4 regions of the Psychrobacillus sp. FSL K6-2365 genome follow, and region 1 is predicted to be linked to each of the others. Evidence: riboswitches for the same ligand, from Rfam matches in the RefSeq annotation. Region 1 holds a riboswitch; each other region holds the start of a gene.
The links. Region 1 has a riboswitch for S-adenosylmethionine ahead of MKY29_RS20115 (acyl-CoA dehydrogenase family protein). Riboswitches for the same ligand answer to the same signal wherever they lie in the genome.
Positions count from the first base shown of each region.

Region 2: it holds a riboswitch for S-adenosylmethionine, as region 1 does, so the genes downstream of both, MKY29_RS21305 (cyclase family protein) here and MKY29_RS20115 (acyl-CoA dehydrogenase family protein) in region 1, are expected to answer to the same signal.
Region 3: it holds a riboswitch for S-adenosylmethionine, as region 1 does, so the genes downstream of both, metA (homoserine O-acetyltransferase MetA) here and MKY29_RS20115 (acyl-CoA dehydrogenase family protein) in region 1, are expected to answer to the same signal.
Region 4: it holds a riboswitch for S-adenosylmethionine, as region 1 does, so the genes downstream of both, MKY29_RS01105 (O-acetylhomoserine aminocarboxypropyltransferase/cysteine synthase family protein) here and MKY29_RS20115 (acyl-CoA dehydrogenase family protein) in region 1, are expected to answer to the same signal.

Region 1 covers NZ_JBBOOO010000001.1:3,976,106-3,980,860, reverse strand. Annotated here, with positions in the region: gene MKY29_RS20120 (transporter substrate-binding domain-containing protein) at 1-704, opposite strand, end outside; gene MKY29_RS20115 (acyl-CoA dehydrogenase family protein) at 716-1,891, opposite strand; SAM riboswitch class I at 1,996-2,096, opposite strand; gene MKY29_RS20110 (catalase) at 2,259-4,295, shown strand; gene MKY29_RS20105 (FAD-dependent oxidoreductase) at 4,456-4,755, shown strand, end outside.
Region 2 covers NZ_JBBOOO010000001.1:4,200,303-4,205,057, forward strand. Annotated here, with positions in the region: gene MKY29_RS21300 (5-methyltetrahydropteroyltriglutamate--homocysteine S-methyltransferase) at 1-871, opposite strand, end outside; gene MKY29_RS21305 (cyclase family protein) at 887-1,624, opposite strand; SAM riboswitch class I at 1,718-1,817, opposite strand; gene MKY29_RS21310 (protein-tyrosine phosphatase family protein) at 1,885-2,310, opposite strand; gene corA (magnesium/cobalt transporter CorA) at 2,482-3,444, shown strand; gene MKY29_RS21320 (hypothetical protein) at 3,867-4,673, opposite strand.
Region 3 covers NZ_JBBOOO010000001.1:1,930,425-1,935,179, forward strand. Annotated here, with positions in the region: gene MKY29_RS09225 (methyl-accepting chemotaxis protein) at 1-1,421, shown strand, start outside; SAM riboswitch class I at 1,487-1,594, shown strand; gene metA (homoserine O-acetyltransferase MetA) at 1,670-2,578, shown strand; gene MKY29_RS09235 (hypothetical protein) at 2,600-2,830, shown strand; gene MKY29_RS09240 (LysM peptidoglycan-binding domain-containing protein) at 3,004-4,518, opposite strand.
Region 4 covers NZ_JBBOOO010000001.1:217,177-221,931, forward strand. Annotated here, with positions in the region: gene MKY29_RS01095 (methyl-accepting chemotaxis protein) at 1-256, opposite strand, end outside; gene MKY29_RS01100 (pyridoxal phosphate-dependent decarboxylase family protein) at 240-1,883, opposite strand; SAM riboswitch class I at 2,157-2,271, shown strand; gene MKY29_RS01105 (O-acetylhomoserine aminocarboxypropyltransferase/cysteine synthase family protein) at 2,385-3,677, shown strand; gene MKY29_RS01110 (homoserine dehydrogenase) at 3,808-4,755, shown strand, end outside.

The DNA of each region.
Region 1 (4,755 bases):
CATGTCTTGATAACTGCAAATTCATTGTAAACAACTTCATCTTTTAGATTATAGTAAGGACCAGTTTCATCTAAAACCTGTTTTTGGAATGGTCCTTCAATTATTACTCCGCCGTCAACACGCCCCTCATTGACCCATTGGATTACATCCACGGTAAATGCATCACCTGCATCTAGTTTTACAGGGTTATTAGGATTTGCTTTGTTGTATTCATCAATTACAGTATACTGCGCATTATTTGCGGCAATCGGTGCTAAAGAATATTCAGCAGTTGCAAAATCCTCTAACGATTTAATATGCTCATTTTCTTTTTTCAATACGAGACCTGCACTACTTAAACCAAGGAATTCCTTGGGGAAAATAAATTTTTCTGTGCGTTCCTCTGTCCAAAAAGCATTTTTCACACCAACCTGAAACTTGCCTTGCTCTACCCCGATTAATAGATCATCACTTGTAGTCCCTACATATTCAAATTCATATTCAGGTAGTAGTTCATCTACTAGTTTCATAATTTCTACATCATATCCAGTGGCGTTTCCGTTGTCATCCAACCATGAAATAGGTTTAGAGGCCATGTCATATGCTACTTTTACTTTGCGAACATCACCACCTTCTGATGAAGTAGAAGCCTCCCCGGAACTACAAGCCGCTAAAAAAGTTATGGATACTAAACCAACCGCCACTAATTTAAAATACTTATTCATGTTCATTCTCCTTATCCTTTTACTAAGTTTTTATTATTTACTTCTTCTAACGCTGAAAGTGCTAGTTTCTTAATAGTCATATCATCCATAGGAGGATTATGTAGTCCCGCTCGGACATCTCGATAATAGCGTTGTAGTGGATTAGTTCGCTGTAAGCTTTTGGCACCAACTAAACGCATTGCTTTATCAACAATAGTGATGGCTGAATTAGTGACTATATGCTTTGCCACGCTTACTTCATTAGAAAGTAGTTCTTTTGTAACATCATTGTCATAGGAAGTAGCAACTCCATAAATGACTAATCTTGCCTTCGTAAGCTCTAAATCTATTTCTCCTAAAAGCTGTTGAACGTTTGGCAGCTGTGCAATAGATCCGTTCAAGCTATTTGGTGAATGGGTATTGGCAAATTGTACTGCGTAGTCTCTTGCTGCCTGTGCGATTCCGAGATAGGTCGCTGGTATATGTAATAGCCACCCATTAATCTTTCCACCACTTGCGAACTCGGGGAGCTCTACTAGATTTGACTCATGAACGATTACGTTATTCAATACTAAGTCATTACTACTCGTTCCTCGCATGGATACAACATCCCAGGTTTCTTCAATGGAAAGGCCAGCTGTATTGCGAGGAATAAGGAAGAAACCAACTTTTTCTTTTTCCTCAATCCATGCAGATGTTAAAAAGTAGGATAGTACAGGGGATGCGGTCGTGAATATTTTACGTCCATTTAGTACCCAAGAATCTCCTTTTCTTATGGCTTTAGTTCCAGGCCTACCCCCACGCGTTGGGCTTCCAGTTTGAGCTTCACTGACAGAACGATTTATGAGTGCGCCATTTAATACTTCTGCTGCAAAAAAGTCGAGTTTCTCTTTTTTCCAAAGTTTGTTTTCAAATAGTTCACCAACAACACCTAAGCTCCAACCTACTGATAGGGCTGTGTTGGCATCAAAGCTAGCAAGTGTTTCTTGTAAAAGAACCATATCGTATACAGAAAATCCATTACCACCATACGATTCGGGTAGTGTAAGGCTTGCATATCCGATATTGATCAAATCATCCACGTTTTCTTTTGGAAAAATAGATTGTTCATCAATTTCGGCGGATTTACTTTTAAATTTTTCTTCTAACTCATATAACTGATTGATCCAATACTGCTGTTTTTCCGTTTTGATGTACAAGTTATTCACAGTTGTCGTCTCCTTTTGATTTTAATTATTCCTATTTGTTAAGTTGGTTTTAAATGCAAATAAAAAACCCTTTTGAAAATCAAAAGAGTAAGTAATTTTATGTACACTTATCTCTCAAGTTTCTTGCTGGAAGTAGCACCATACCATAGAAGTGGCGGTTGCTGAAGCATCATCGGACCAGTCCCTCAGCTTCTCTTAATAAGTAGTATGGAGTTGTGGGAATAATCGTACTACTTAATCTGCAAGAAGTCAATAGTAATTCTTATCGATTTAGTATGAATTAAGTGTTTGATTCTATTTTAGGGGTTTTTGAACTGTCATTCAGGGTATAAACAATAGTGTAGATATAAGTAGAGGAGGAGTTTGTTTGGATAAGAAAGTAACTGGAAATAGCAAAGATGAACAATTAGAAAAATTCCGTGTGGACGATCAAGGACAAGCATTGACTACGAATCAAGGACTAAAAATATCTGAAGATGAATTCTCTCTAAAAGCAGGAGAACGAGGTCCTACTTTGATAGAAGATTTCCATTTTCGTGAAAAAATGACGCATTTTGATCATGAGCGCATACCAGAAAGAGTAGTACATGCTAGAGGTTATGCAGCTCATGGGGAATTCGAATTATACGAATCAGCAAGTGAATTTACGAAGGCAAAATTCTTACAAACACCTGGCACAAAGACTCCAGTGTTTGTAAGGTTTTCTACTGTGGCAGGTTCACGTGGATCTGGTGAATTAGCTCGCGATGCTAGAGGATTCGCTACTAAGTTTTATACGGAAGAAGGAAATTATGATTTAGTAGCAAATAATATTCCTGTCTTTTTCATTCAAGATGCTATTAAATTTCCAGACCTGGTGCATGCTATAAAGCCAGAGCCACACAATGAAATTCCGCAGGCTGCGACTGCACATGATACGTTTTGGGATTTTGTTGCTAACAATCAGGAGACGGCACATATGATCATGTGGACAATGTCAGATAGGGCTATACCACGTAGCTTTCGTATGATGGAAGGGTTCGGTGTAAATACATTTCGTTTCATTAACGAGGCAGGTAAATCCCATTTTGTAAAATTTCATTGGAAACCACTACTTGGTACCCATTCAGTTGTATGGGATGAAGCACAAAAGATAAATGGGAAAGATCCGGATTTCCATCGTCGTGACCTATATGATGCGATTGACAATGGGGATTATCCTGAGTATGAATTTGGAGTCCAACTTATCGCAGAGGAAGACGAATTTAAATTTGATTTTGATATTTTGGATCCTACTAAACTATGGCCAGAGGAAGAGATACCAGTAAAAATTTTAGGGAAGATGACATTAAATCGTAACGTAGATAATGTATTTGCTGAAACTGAGCAAGTTGCGTTCCATCCAGGAAGTGTTGTACCAGGAATAGATTTCTCAAATGATCCACTACTTCAAGGACGATTATTTTCTTATACAGATACACAATTAATCCGTCTTGGTGGTCCTAATTTTCATGAGCTACCGATAAACAGACCTGTTTGCCCATTCCACAATAACCAGCGTGATGGATATGGAAGACAATCGATTAATGTGGGAAGAGTGAGCTATCATAAAAACTCTCTTGCTGGGAATACTCCGATACCTGTTAGTGAAGCTGAAGGTGGGTATTCGCATTATCAGGAGAAGATAGATGCTCGAAAAGTTCGTGCACGAAGTGAGAGCTTTAAAGACCATTTTTCGCAAGCTAAGTTATTTTGGAATAGCATGAGTAATCCAGAAAAAGAACATATTATTAGCGCATTTAGTTTCGAACTTGGTAAGTGTAAAGAATTGACTGTTCGTCAACAAGTTCTAGAGATGTTCGCGAAAGTTGATTTGGATTTATCGAATAAGGTAGCGGAAAATTTAGGACTTGTAGTGCAAGGTGTGAGTACTACAACTACTACAAAATCTTCCCCGGCACTTAGTCAGTTAAATACTTTTATGAAGCCACATACTAGAAAAATAGCTGTTTTAGTTGGAGAAGGGTTTGAAGAGGATTTACCTACAATTCTAGCAGATTTAAAAGCAGGCGGAACAATGCCAGAAATAGTGAGTGATCATCATGGATCAGTTGTTGGAGCTGATGGGACGTTGCTGCCAGTAGACCATACTTTCTTAACAGCTGATTCGGTATTATTTGATGCGGTATATGTAGCAAGTTTACATGGTAAAACAGCTATGTTTGAAAAAGAGGCTACGTATTTCATCAAGGAAGCTTATGCACATTTTAAACCGATTGGCGCTACATTTAGTGGTGAGCAACTAGTCGACAATCTTCACTTTACTGGTCAAGCTGGTGTACTCTCCAAAGAATCTGGGAAAATTTTCGTGGACAGTTTCTTAAAAGCTATTGCTACGCATCGATTCTGGAACAGAGCAGTATAAATATCAAGTGGGCATGTCCAACTATTAGGACATGCCCATTTTACATAGAATATAAATTATATAGTGTTAGTGAGAAAACCTTTGACCATTTTTCTTTGTGTATAATATAGACAGAGGTTTACAGATACTGAGTAGAAGCAAAAGCAGAGGAGGAAATTTCATGCATTATGTAATAATCGGTGGTGATGCAGCTGGGATGAGTGCAGCTATGGAAATTGTACGTAACGATCCAGACGCTCAGATTACAACGCTAGAAAAAGGGCATATCTATTCCTATGGGCAGTGTGGATTACCCTATGTAGTCGGAAAGCATGTTCCTTCTTCAACAGATGTAATAGCTCGAAGTGTAGAAATGTTCCGAAGTAAGTATGGGATTGATGCAAAAACAGGATACGAAGTGACGAAGGTGGATCACATAAATAAAACTGTATTAGGGGAAATCTTACAAACTAAGGAAAAT
Region 2 (4,755 bases), 220 kb from region 1:
CTCCGTTTGGTATATGAGCAAGGGGCTGAAAATCTCCAGAACGATTATCATCGTATTCTAAGAAGAATCCATCCACTTTTTCTTTTGCAAATAATGTCGGAGCTATCAAAGCATAGCTTCCACCAAAAGCCCAAGTAGATTGATAGTTTCCACGGCATAGATGTGTCGTGACTACTAAGTCTGCTGGTTTACTTTCTAGGATACCATTGACGACCCTTAGAGCGAGATCTATTAAGTATTCTCTTTCTCCTTCTTTATATGGAATATCTGGAGAAGAAAGACCTGCAATATAAACATCGTCAATTTGTAAATATCTAACTCCTGCCTTATAAAAGGCTTGTATAGTTTCTTGATAAGCAGCAATTACATCCTTTGCAAATTCTTCTACATCTGGATAGACTTTCTCATCTCGGATTCCAGGATGGAACAATTGGTTAGGACTTGGGATAGTTTGTTTGGCAACAGCACGACCAGCTACAATCTCATTAAAATCAATAAAGTCTTGGATAAATGGATGATCTGGGTTGAAAGAGATTTTGCCGATATTGCGAACTTCGTATTTCTCTGTTTCTATCCCTTCAAATATATACCCTTTTTCGGGTACATACCCTTCAAAACCATTTAAATGCTCTAAGAAGTCTAAATGCCACCAGTCGCGACGAAACTCTCCATCTGTCACAAGCTCTAGACCTACCTCGATTTGCTTATCAACGATTCTTTGAATTTCTTTAGTTTCAACTGCTTTTAATTGTTCTCTAGTAATCGTTCCCTCCTTGTATTCTTTTCTCGCGGTTAATAAACTTTCTGGCCTTAACAAACTTCCTACATGGTCTGCTCTAAATGGTGCTTGAATAGCTGTTTTAACTGGCAATTTATCCATCTCCTTTTATGGTAAAATAGCAAATGATCGTACTGGGAATCCAGAGGCTTTCTCTGGTTTTGGAACGATATTGAATATAATAGCTCCTTTTGCAGGGAGCTTATCTAAGTTCGTTAATAGCTCTATTTGGTAAGTATCTTGTTCAAGCACGTAATATTCTCCATGTAATGCGCCATTTTTTAGATAATCCACACTTGAATCAGTGTCAAATGTTTCATGTCCTATAGCTTTAACCTTTCTTTCTTGGAATAAGAACTTTAATGCTTCTATTCCCCATCCTGGTACGTGATTATTACCATCTGTATCTTTATTATTAAATGCTTTTTCGTCTGGCCAACGTTTACTCCAATCAGTACGAAGTGCGACAAATGAGCCTTCTTCGATTTTTCCATGTGCTTTTTCAAATGTTAAAATATCATCCACTGATAAAGTAAAGTCATTATCTTCAGCAGCTTCCTTAGACTGGTCAATGACAACTAATGGTAATACGAGTTCTTTTAATTCCAGTTCTTCTAAGTAACGAGAATCTCTAACAAAATGAATTGGTGCGTCTATATGCGTGCCATATTGCCCTGCAAATTGAAAGCTTTGTGCAAAAAATCCATCGTCATGATTAAACAATGTGTCTATTTCAGCTGCCTTAAAAGCTGAAAAATGTGGTGAGTTTGCTCCGAATATATGTGTTAAATCTACCCACTGCTTTTCTTTTAAAGTGTTGAAGGCTTTTAATAATTCCGATGACATATTTGATTTCTCCCCCTATTTTTATAGTTTAAATCAAATAAAACCCCTTCTTAGAAACAAGAAGAGGTTTACACGTCACCAGTGATTATTCTCTTCTTATCTTCAAGCTAACGCTTCTGGAATTAGCACAGTACATAATTGCCTGTTGCTGAGGTATCATAGGGCCAAGTCCCTCCACCTCTCTTGATAAGAAAGTTGTTTTATTTGATTAATGCCTAGTATACAAATAGAAATTATATAAGTCAACAATAATTTTTGATTTATTTAGAATATATTCTTTTTAATGAATCTCGTTGGTCCTCTTTTAGGTTTATCTTTGATCGAATTGCTTTGGCCATTTCTTCTGCTTCTTCTACTGTTTCTGCTAGATTTAACTCCATCAAAGTGGCAACAGCCATTGTCCCTGCTCTTCCACCACCTGAATTACAGTGAAAGTAGACATTTTTACCCTGGTTATATGCTTGAACGACTTCATGGATACCAGCTTTAATTGAATCAACCTGTTCGTTTTGTCCATCCAAAATCGGTTGATGTACCTTTAAATTTTCAGCAGGATGATCTTTAGATGCAACCCTTAGGTCGAAAATAATATCTATTTGTTCATTAGCTAATAGAGGTTCAACCCCATCTACGCCTCCTACAAATATGCGATTCGGGATTAAGGCTTCATAATTATTTTTTTCCATACTACCTCTCCTTTGTTTTAGATTCATTATAACAGGGAGACTATGAGATAATAAGAAAAGTCAAGCGTCTATGGAAACCTAGAAAAGCGTTGGAGCTAGACAGACACTGAATAAAAGGTTATACATTTTAATTAATAAGAAAAGAGATTGTGATGAAAGTGAGGGATTCCTATGATTCGCACGATTGGTATAACGACCGATCATGATATAGTAAGTGACTTTCCATTAGAGGATATAAAACAAAAAAAGTTTGAATGGTACTGGATTGATATTGGTGAGCCCTCCAAGGAAGAGGAGCTTATACTTAGTTCTTTTTTTCATTTTCACCCACTCGCTATTGAAGACTGTCTACAAAGACTGCAGCGACCTAAGGTAGATTATTATGATGGATACAACTTCTTTGTTTTACATACGCTTAACGAGGAGACATTAGAGGCAGAAGAGTTAGATATATTTGTAGGTCAGGATTATGTAGTGTCATTTCATTTCCATCCAATGCATGAAATGGAGCAGGCACGAGAGCGTATTAGACAAAATCCACAAGGTTGGGATAGAGGTGCTATCCATGCAACTTATCATATAGTCGATAAAGTGGTGGATGCCTATTTTCCGATTGTCTACAAAATTGAAGACTATTTAAATGCTGTAGAAGATAAGCTCACTTATGATATGCGCCATTTTTCTATGGATTTGGTGTTCGATCTTCGAGGAGATTTGCTACGTTTAAGACGTACAGTTATTCCTATGAGAGATTTACTCTATCGAATTTTAAATTCAGAACGAATGAATTTACAACAAACTGAGCACACCTATTTTGCAGATATTTACGATCATTTAATACGACTGACAGAGATGATTGAATCGAACCGTGAACTTACCGCCGATATCCGGGATAGTCATATGTCGATAAATTCTAGTCGGATGAACCGTATTATGATGATACTAACGATTGTATCAACCGTTTTCATCCCCTTAACGTTTATCGTGGGAGTATATGGAATGAACTTCAAGAACATGCCCGAGCTTGAGTGGAAATATAGTTATTTTGTAGTGTTGGGCGCTATAGCTCTCATTGCTATTTCAATGCTTGGTTGGTTCAAGTACAAAGGGTGGTTTAACTTGTTTAAAGACTAACATAAGCAAAACTGACAAAAGACGCTCGGTCCTTTAAGATCAAAATCTATTTCTATTGTTTTCGAAGAGCTTTGGACAGACGTTTTGCTATATCTTCTTTTTTTCATGAATAATTTAATTCTGTTTATCTTTACTTGCTCTTGCCTATTGTTTACTTGCTTCCATCTCTGGCTTACTTGCAGTCAAGAATAGTTTACTTGCTCTAAGTCAATATTTACTTTCGGTCTATTGTCTATTACTTGCGAAACGGATAATTTTTCCAAAACTCTTTATTCATTTAAAACTTAAATGTGCAGAAATGTAATAGTTGTATCTTTAAATGTTTCTTCATATTCATCGTGCTTTCATAGAGACTTGCTTTAATTTGTATTAAAACTCACTTAATTGATGGTAGAGGAAATCATAGCGGTATTATTCATTTTTTATTGATTGGCTGTCCAATAATAAAACAATGCTGTAAATGTAAGTTTTTCTTCATGTGTCAAATTATGTGCTAGGGACACATGAATATTCATCGCCTGTACTTCAAAGGCAGGATGTGTAGCATATGGAAATATTCCAAACCGATACTTAGCTAATCTATGGCCGTCTAAGTCATTCACATCAATATCTCCATACATACTTTTAGCTTCCATTTGAAGCAACTTTTCGTTATTTGCATCAAATATAATAGCTCTATTTTTTATGGACATTGATGGCAAAACAATAGTAGTTACATGCAGATTATTATGGTCACACACCTTTATTTCTAAAAATTTCAGCCTATTTTTAATGGTGAATTTAGAAACTAACTTCTCGTCCATTGTTTTTAATTGATAAGTAATTGGAAAGAACATACCCGTTTTAAAAATATTTAATGTCGATAGTTTCCTTCGAAAAGGCTGTTCTTCAGTAGGGCTGATTTTATATAAGCGTTCACCTGTACTGGATACTAAATAAGTTTGAGGGATTAGTGAAACATCTCGTTGAAAATTGAGTTCTTGAACCGGAAAATTAGCTGAGTAATAATCGCTGTCTATTTTCTTCTCATCCGGCAACTTTTCTGATGCATGTTGAAAGAAAAAAGATGAGCTATACAAAACAAATAACGCAAAACCAATGGCAAAATGATTTTCAAAGTCTTTCCACATAACGTCTCTAAAAACGATCAGTAAAACTATGTATATTCCTATTAAAAGTATCGATCCAAACTTTGTACATTTGGCTGTTTTTTCGTAAATATGCTTCAAAGTATTCACCTCTAATTATCATACGATGAAATAGAGGATAGAGTTTCAAATAATATAAAAAACACAATTACAATATGATCAA
Region 3 (4,755 bases), 2.0 Mb from region 1:
AAACGTTAGCAAACAATGAGTTAGGTTATGAAGGTTATCCAATTATTGTGGATGCAGATGGTAATGCTATAGTTCATCCCACTTTATTTGGTGAAAACATATCTGAGAATTCATCAGTTAAAAAAATGCTATCTAGTTCCTTGGAAAGTGGAAATGTGACTGACGGAACGGAGAGTACTAATACAATTACTGTATTTACAACTTTACCAGAATTGGATTGGAAAATAGGAGCTGTTTATGAGGAAAATAAGATAAACGAAACAGCAGACAGTATACGTACAATGATAATAATAATTGTTTTAGCCATTGAGGCAATCATATTTATCGTATTATATTTCATGATTAGCGCTATTTTAAAACCAATCGGCCAACTAAAAAAATTAATGGATTCTATTGCTGATGGAGATTTAACTGTACAAGCGAATATAGGGTCTAAGGACGAAATTGGTCAACTTGCTACAAACTTCAACAAAATGTCTAGCAGTATGAATGAAATTATTCAGGTTGTAAAAGAGTCCGCAAATAACGTGCAGTCAAATTCTGAAAATTTAAGTGCTGTAGCTGAAGAAACAAATGCTTCTGCGGAACAAGTGTCATTAGCTGTTAGTGAAATTGCAGAAGGTGCATCTAAATCAGCAGAAGATGCTGGTGAAGTAACAGAGAGTTCCGTGCACTTAAGCGAGCAAATCAATCTCATTAACGAAAAATCAATAACGATGACTGATATAGCTACTAAAGCAAATTTAATGAATACAAATGGTCAAAACCAAATGAGTGAATTGAAAACTTCTTTCCAAAACTGGGAGTCTAATCTTACCTCCATGTCTACATTGTTTACAACTTTAGAAGTTAGAGTAAAAGCGATTGGCAGTGTTATGGAAACCATTATGGAAATCTCATCACAAACGAATCTCCTCGCACTGAATGCAAGTATTGAAGCGGCCCGTGCAGGTGAGCATGGAAAGGGCTTTGCGGTCGTTGCGGATGAGGTGCGAAAGCTTGCAGAACAATCTGCTAAAGCCACAGAGGAAGTAAAACAAACTATTACGGAGCTACAAAGTGAATCCCATATTGTAGGGGAGCAAATGACAGACACCATCAAAACATTCCGCGAACAAGGTTCTGTTGTAACTGATACTGAGTTAACATTTAGTGAAATATCAATATTGATGAATAGTTTACAAACATCTATTGATGCAGTTTCAGCAGAAATTGAACAGGTTTCCAACTATAAAGATCAGGTAGTAGATACTATTCAAGTGATGGCTGCAACTTCAGAACAAACTGCAGCAGCCTGTGAAGAAGTGAGTGCGTCTTCTGATGAGCAGTTACGAGCGATTCAGTCGGTTGCTGCAGCATCCGAGACCTTAACAGAGCTTAGTGATAAACTTGCGGAAGCAGTAAATCGTTTCAAAGTTTAAAAGAAGTTGAATTATTGGAAAACACATGTTAATATTCTTTAATAAAGAACATTATAATTTAATAACTCTTATCAAGAGAAGCAGAGGGACATGGCCCGTTGAAGCTTCAGCAACCTCTGATTTATCAGAAAGGTGCTAACTCCTACAAGATATAATTTCTTGAAAGATAAGAATCGAGAGCAAAACGTTCACCCTCTTTTCTTATATAAAGGAAAAGAGGGTTTTTAAATTTAAGGGGGAGTACTATTTTGCCGATAAATATACCTAAACAATTACCAGCAGCTGAACTTCTTAAAAAAGAGAAAATATTTATCATGGATACCGATCGAGCAATAACTCAAGATATACGTCCATTAAACATAATTATTTTGAATCTTATGCCTGAAAAGGAGAAAACCGAACTTCAATTGTTACGATTATTAGGGAATACATCACTCCAAGTAAATGTGACTTTTTTACATATGGCAACACATGATTCCAAAAATGTTAGTAAAACTCATTTAGATACTTTCTATACGACTTTTGAGGATATCAAACACAGAAAATTTGATGGAATGATTATTACAGGTGCTCCAATTGAGCATTTACCATTCGAGGATGTTAATTATTGGCCTGAAATGACTGAAATAATGGAATGGTCCAAAACGCATGTGACCTCTGTTCTTCATATTTGTTGGGGAGCGCAGGCAGCGCTTTATCATCATTATAGTATTGGTAAATTCGACCTACCCAAAAAATGTTTTGGTGTATTTAGTCATCGGTTATCCGATCCAACCATTCAATTAGTACGAGGATTTAATGATGAATTTTATGCACCTGTATCTCGTTACACGGCTGTGTTATACGACGAGATTAAACAAGACCCTCGACTGATATTGCTTTCCAATTCGGAAGATGCAGGTGTTTTCCTAGTAATATCTAAAGATAAAAAGCATATTATGATTACTGGTCACTTAGAGTATGATGCAACAACACTTGCAGATGAATACCAAAGAGATATATCAAAAGGTGTGGAGATTGATGTTCCAGAAAATTATTTTCCAAACAATGATCCATCACAAAAGCCAATGAACTCATGGCGGTCACATACACATTTGCTATTTTCCAATTGGTTGAATTATTATGTTTACCAAGAAACACCTTATGAATGGGAATAACTTTACAAAGTTGGTGTAGCTATGAATATTAGGTGGAAAAGAGAAGAAATAATTTTTGAAACATTGTATGAAGCCGATGTTTGGGCCGATTCTTTAGCAAATGAAATTTACGGAAGAATTTACGATGGATATATAACCTCAGACTACAAAATTGCTTATTCTCTTGCTTTTAGATTAGCTTCGATAGACACATTTAGAGTCAATACTCAGCAGGATGGATTAAATATATATAAAGTATGGGTGACTACCTAATCTGAAAAATAAGATTCAGGATTGAAGATGAGAGGGTAAGGTTCCAGTCAACTCGTAATTTAGAGAAAGACTGGGTGCTTTTACTTTTAGTGGAAAATTAAAACAACCTGAGTTCATCTAAATATAGACTCAGGTTGAAAATTGTTATTAAATTTTAGGGTTTCACACTCCATTTATTTGTTGAAATGGTGTATATTCCAAATATCAGGTGTTTCAGAGCCGATATACCAAGCAGCTGCTCCACCTAAGTTAAATTGGTTAGCAAGGTCTATACGAAGTTTGATAGATTGTTTATCCTCTACCCATATTTGGTGCTTATCCCCGTTTGCAGTAAATTCCACATAATTTTGCTGGGTATTTTGATCCCAAACTTTTATAAGATTTTTTGAAGAGATAATTTGTTCAACCTCACCCATTGTACGGTCGATACTTTTCACTTTTTTTGTCGTTAAATTAGTAATCCATTCTCTTGTGTAGAAAGGTACCGCCAAGATAATCTTGTGAGATGGTACGTCTTCCAGTAACAGTTCAATACCTTCTTGAACCCATGGCATAGAAGCTACAGACCCCGCTATTGGACTACCTCCCCAATGCTCATCATACCCCATCATAATGATATAGTCAGCAACCTGACCTAACGCATAACGGTCTATACTGCCAGACCAAAAAGGATCCTTGTTTTCGCGAGTAACGTCTACAGATACTTTAATTCCGTGTGGATGAAGAGCGTTTTTAAGTTCGGTTACGAAGCGGATAAAATCTTGCTTGTTTTTCGGATCGATGTTTTCAAAGTCCACATTTATTCCATCGCTTTTTGTTTGAACTAAAGAATTTTTAAGCGTTGACACTAATTTTTTGCGTTTTTCAGGATTACTTAATACCAAGTCAGTTAAAACTGGGTCGAATTTATTTCCAATTAGGGGCCAAACTTTCTTGCCTTTGTTATGTGCATCTTTCAGATAATTTGTGTCAGCTGTAATTAAAACAAAATTACCTGTGTTATTTAAAGTATACCATCTTGGTGACACCACATTTAAATTAGAGTGCTTCAATTGTTGTGAATAATTTTGCGAACTTCCGTTATACTTCCATCCCATTACGATTCGTTGCTGGTTCGTTTGTTTTAAAAGTGATTTATTAACCCAGCCTTTTTTACCACCCAACAACTGAATTTGTACGTAATAATCGGGAATGTTTAATTTTTGACCGACAATTAGGTTTGAAGATTGTAGTCTGTTCAACTTAGTTAAATCATTTATAGTTACATTGAATTTTTCAGAAATCTTCCATAAAGTATCACCATTTATAACAGTATATAGTGTATGTGTTTGTGGAATTATTAATTTCTGTCCAATTCGAATTTCTGCTGAAGATAGCTTATTTGTCTCTTGAAGTGCACTAAGTGGAATCCCGTATTGGTTTGAAATTTTCCATAATGTATTTCCAGGACTTACAGTATGCACTATAACGGTAGATGAGTCTCCTGATGCAGTAGATAGGACAGGGAATTCTTCTCCTTTTTTTAAAGTGGTGATAACAGTCGAACCTTGTTTTGGTAAACTTAATACGCTAACGTTATCTATTTGAACAGTCCCCACTGTAAGTGAACTACCAGTGGCTGTACTTTGTATAGGGTGAGAGCTTAGAAATAAGACAAATATAATAAAAATAGGAAGTACTTTTTTCACTTAAACCCATTCTCCTCTAGTTTGAAAGTAGTATTATAACTTTCATATATTACTATGTTTATAAATTAATAGATACAGGTACTTTGTGGTAAGTTCACCAATACAAAATGGGCGACAATAAGAAATGCTTATTAACATGCGGAATCTGTGAAATGCCCACAAAAAAAGCCAACTTCCAAATAAGTTGGCTTTCAGCTTGAAGACAAAAGTATTTTTATAAACTGCTATGAGTAATAA
Region 4 (4,755 bases), 3.8 Mb from region 1:
CTAGTAATGTACTGTATTGTTCGTCATTATCACTATCAGCACTTACAACTAGATCAGAATCTAGATCGTCAAAAACATCATCAGATACTAATTGTAGTGTAGTTTCGAATTGGTCGATAACGTAATCGTCTATAATTGCTTTAGAGAAGATGAACAATATTAAACTAAAAATGATAGAGAATAGCGCGATCGGTACTATAAAACTTAGAATATATTTATATAACATAGAACTCTTTAGTTTAGTAAATAACTTCATCTTTTACAGCCTCCAATGTAGTGATGGAATGATGAAGGGAATCTACCATTGCTGAGATGTGCTCCGCTTCGGTATACGGTGAAATAGAAAAGAATTTCGCTGCTGCAACAGGAACCAGTTCATCTGAATCACAAACTGCTACAGTGCATACACGAGTTGTATCACCGAAAAAGACATCATCACGATGTTTCCCTAACACTTCAAATAGCGATGAATTTAAAGCGTTGATTTCTTTTACTTGTGCCAGTGAATAACGGCCTGCTTGTTCATCTCTCCAATTCAATCCTTTTTCATAATAGCGATAAGCAGTAATAGGTCCGATATTCGATTCATTTACCACATATAATGAAGGAATCTTTATAGCTAATTGCTCCTGGAATGCTAAATTCACACGAACATAATTTGCTAGGAGCTGTTGGTATCCCGTCTTACCAAACGCCAACAATGCAGCATAAATGGCAATCGAACTACCCATACGTGAGCATTCTAACGTATAACCAGTGTGATACGATCCATACCCTCTATTTCCAACATACGGCGTATCAAAATCTTCTAAGTCCAATAAACCTAGATATTTACCTTCCTTCACTAAAAACAGACTCGTTAAGTAAGGGGTTTGTCCAAGCTTTTGGAAATCAAAACATAAACTATCAGCCAATGATATATACTGCATTCGTTCACGAATATGTTGAAGACTTACTAGCACTTCTTGTTCAAAATGTAGAGGGTTATTTTCAAAATCATAATCATTAAAGAATGCATAAAATCCACCAAGTGCAGAATCGGCATGAATATGGATAGGTTTCAAATTATATTTACCTTCGAAAGCTGTGGCCATTTCTTTAATCGCTTTTACATCGTCAATAGCAAAGTTATCTGTTGCACCAGTAGTTGCAACTATATACACAGGAATGCCGCCTTTTTCAATAACTTCCGTTAATCGCATTTCCAGATCTTCCATATCCATAGAATGATCCGCCCCAGCTTTGACACGAACTAGATGATTGCTTCCAATACCAACAGCCTCTACAGACTTCAATAAACTATAATGTGCATTTTCAGATGCAAAACAGTATAAATTATTTGGAACGCCTTCTTCTTTTGCGTTAGGGAACTGTTTTGCTATTGCCATACGCAAGCCACTGAACACAGCGCCTTGTCCGCCCCAAGTTGTGTAACCAAAGCTTTCAGTAAAATCATATCCAACTAGCTTCGACATCATGGAGACCACTTTTACTTCACATTCAGCTGCAGCTGGTCCGTAAACATCCCATAAGTTATTACCATTTAATAATGAGTTAGTTAATAGTCCAAGGACGCCGGGAATACTTGCCATTGGCAGTACATTTGTTACGAAGTTTCGTGTATGATATGGATGACCTTTCATTAAATCAGTCAATTCTCCAACTACTTCGTCCATTCCTTTGCTATTTAGCGGTACTTCGTAATCTTCCATTAACTCTTTATAAAAGTTTGCGGAACGTTCTTGTATCGGTCCAAGCATCGTTTTATTTGGATCTTTCAAAGCATCCATGGATGTTAATATTGTTTCTACGTAGCCTAATAGCTGTTCTCTCTGTTTTCCATTACCATCTTCACTTTGGAAAAGCTGTTGTATATTCTTCATTTTTTCACCCTTCTTGGTCAATATTTACTATCGATAGATATAGTTTATAGTTCGTTATACTCCCGTATAGTATATACTTATTAGACTATAAAAGACTAGAAATTTCGTCACAAATAGAAAATAAAGAATACTTTAGAATATTTGTAATATTTATGCAAAGAGGAGCTTTTAAAGGGGGTAAACAAAATATTTTTTAACTTTTCGAAAAAGTGTTGACAAATAGTTTGATAGAAATCTATACTGTGTAACAAGATGGAAAACTAAATCTAAATACTCTTATCAAGAGTGGCGGAGGGAATAGGCCCTACGATGCCCGGCAACCAACAAGTTCTTAACTTGGAAAGGTGCTAAATCCTACAAATTCTAATACGAATTTGGAAGATAAGAGGAGGAACATGCGAATTTGCACCCTCTTCTTAATTGAAGAGGGTTTTTTGTTTGTTCTAATCCTCCTTCGCCTCCATAAGCGTCCATCTAAACTACATTTTAGGAGGAATTCAAATGACAAATCTTCAAAAAGAAACACTACTTTTACATGGTGGCCAACAACCAGATCCAGTGACAGGCTCACGAGCAGTACCTATTCACAAGACTACATCATTCGTTTTCAAAAATACAGAACATGCGCAAAACCTATTTGCTCTTGCGGAAACTGGTAATATCTATTCTCGTATTACGAATCCAACGGTGGATGTTTTTGAACAACGAATTGCATTATTAGAAGGAGGGACAGCAGCAGTTGCACTTTCTTCTGGAATGGCAGCTATTGCATTTTCTATTTTAAATATTGCAGGAGCGGGAGATGAAATTATTGCTGCCGAAAATTTGTATGGTGGTACATTTAATTTATTCGCTCATACATTGCCGAGATATGGAATTACAGTGAAGTTTGTAGATTCAACTAATCCAGAAAATTTCCGAGCAGCAGTTACGGATAAGACAAAAGCGTTTTTTGCAGAAATCATTGGAAACCCTAGCTTAAATGTATTAGATGTTGAAAACGTTGCAGCTATTGCTAACGAAGTAGGAGTTCCATTGTTGGTAGATAGTACTTTTGCTACTCCCTATGGATCGAATCCGATTAAGCATGGTGCACATGTAGTGATTCACTCGGCAACTAAATGGATTGGCGGTCATGGAACAACTATCGGTGGGGTTGTCATAGATGGAGGAAATTTCAATTGGAACTCTGATAAATTCCCTGGATTCACACAGCCGGATGTAACCTACCATGGTTTAAGATACGGAATAGATGTTCCGAGTGTAGCGTTTGCAGTGAAATTACGTGTTCAATTGCTTCGTGATTTTGGTCCAACACTAAGTCCTGAAGCCGCTTTCTCCTTTCTACAAGGATTAGAAACACTTCATTTACGTGTACCAAAGCACAATGAAAATGCGCAGAAAATTGCGGAGTACTTAGAAAACAACGAAGAAGTGACTTGGGTTAATTACTTAGGCTTAGAAAGTCATCCTTCACATGAGCTTGCTAAAAAATACTTACAGAATGGTTTTGGCTCTATCCTAACTTTTGGGGTTAAAGGTGGTAAAGAAGCAGGACGCAATATTATCGATAATATAGAAATTTGGTCGCATGTAGCTAACGTTGGCGATGCCAAATCACTAATAATCCACCCAGCATCTACAACACATCAGCAGTTAACTCCAGAGGACTTAGTGAAATCGGGAGTTTCAGAAGACTTAATCCGCTTGTCTGTAGGGCTAGAGGCAGTCGAAGATTTACAGACTGCACTCGAAAAGGTACTCCTAGAAAAAACAAATGTCCTCTCTAGGTAGAATTTTATTGATAATTGAGTGAAAATAGGCTACAATGTGTAAAATAGTTCTTCTAATATAACTGCGAATAAATTTTACTAATAAAAGCAAATTGGAACTCAATTGTGCGGATTCATTTGGAGGAGATAGCATGGCGACGATAAAAGCAGCAATCCTAGGTTTCGGAACAGTGGGGCAAGGGATTTACCACATTGTAAATGAAAAAAGAGAAGATCTTAAAAAGTCTTTAGGCTTAGATTTAGAAATTAGTGCGGTTCTCGTAAACAATGTTGGAAAAGAGAGAATAGCTACACCCGGTGTCCTAGTTACTGATAACTTTGAGGATATTATCAATATTCCTGGTCTTCAAGTAGTCTTCGAGGCAATCGTAAATGAGGAACCTGCATATAACTATCTATGTAGAGCAATTGATAAAGGGTGTCACGTTGTAACAGCTAATAAAGTGATGTTTTCCAAGTATAGTATCCCATTGCATGAGCGTGCAAAGTCTCGTGGAGTATTTATCGGATATGAGGCAACAACAGCAGGCGGAGTTCCAGTTATTAAGACATTGAAAAATTTACTACAAGTTAACTCAGTAAAAAGAATTCAAGGTATCTTAAACGGCACTTCAAATTACATCCTGACACAAATGAGACAAGATGAATGTCAATTTGATGATTCATTAAAAGAAGCGCAGGACCTTGGCTATGCAGAAGCAGATCCATTTAACGATGTGTCCGGGCAAGATGCATTCCGTAAACTGATGATTCTAAGTGCACTTGCATTTAAAAAACAGCCCAATTGGAATGATGTTCGAGTAGTAGGTATAGACGAAATCTCATTAGAGGACGTCCGTAAAGCGAAAGAACAGGGACTACGATACCGTCACGTGGCAGAAATAGAGCAAGACGAAAATGGAGAACTATACGCTTCCGTAGGACCTCAGCTCGTAGGACCAGATCATCCTTTGTACTCGATTGAAGGAGTAAACAACGCGGTGGCTTTAGATACAAACTATATTGGAACATTAACATTAGTCGGTCCAGGAGCAGGAATGTATCCAACGGCAAGTGTAATGGTAGAGGATTACGCGGAG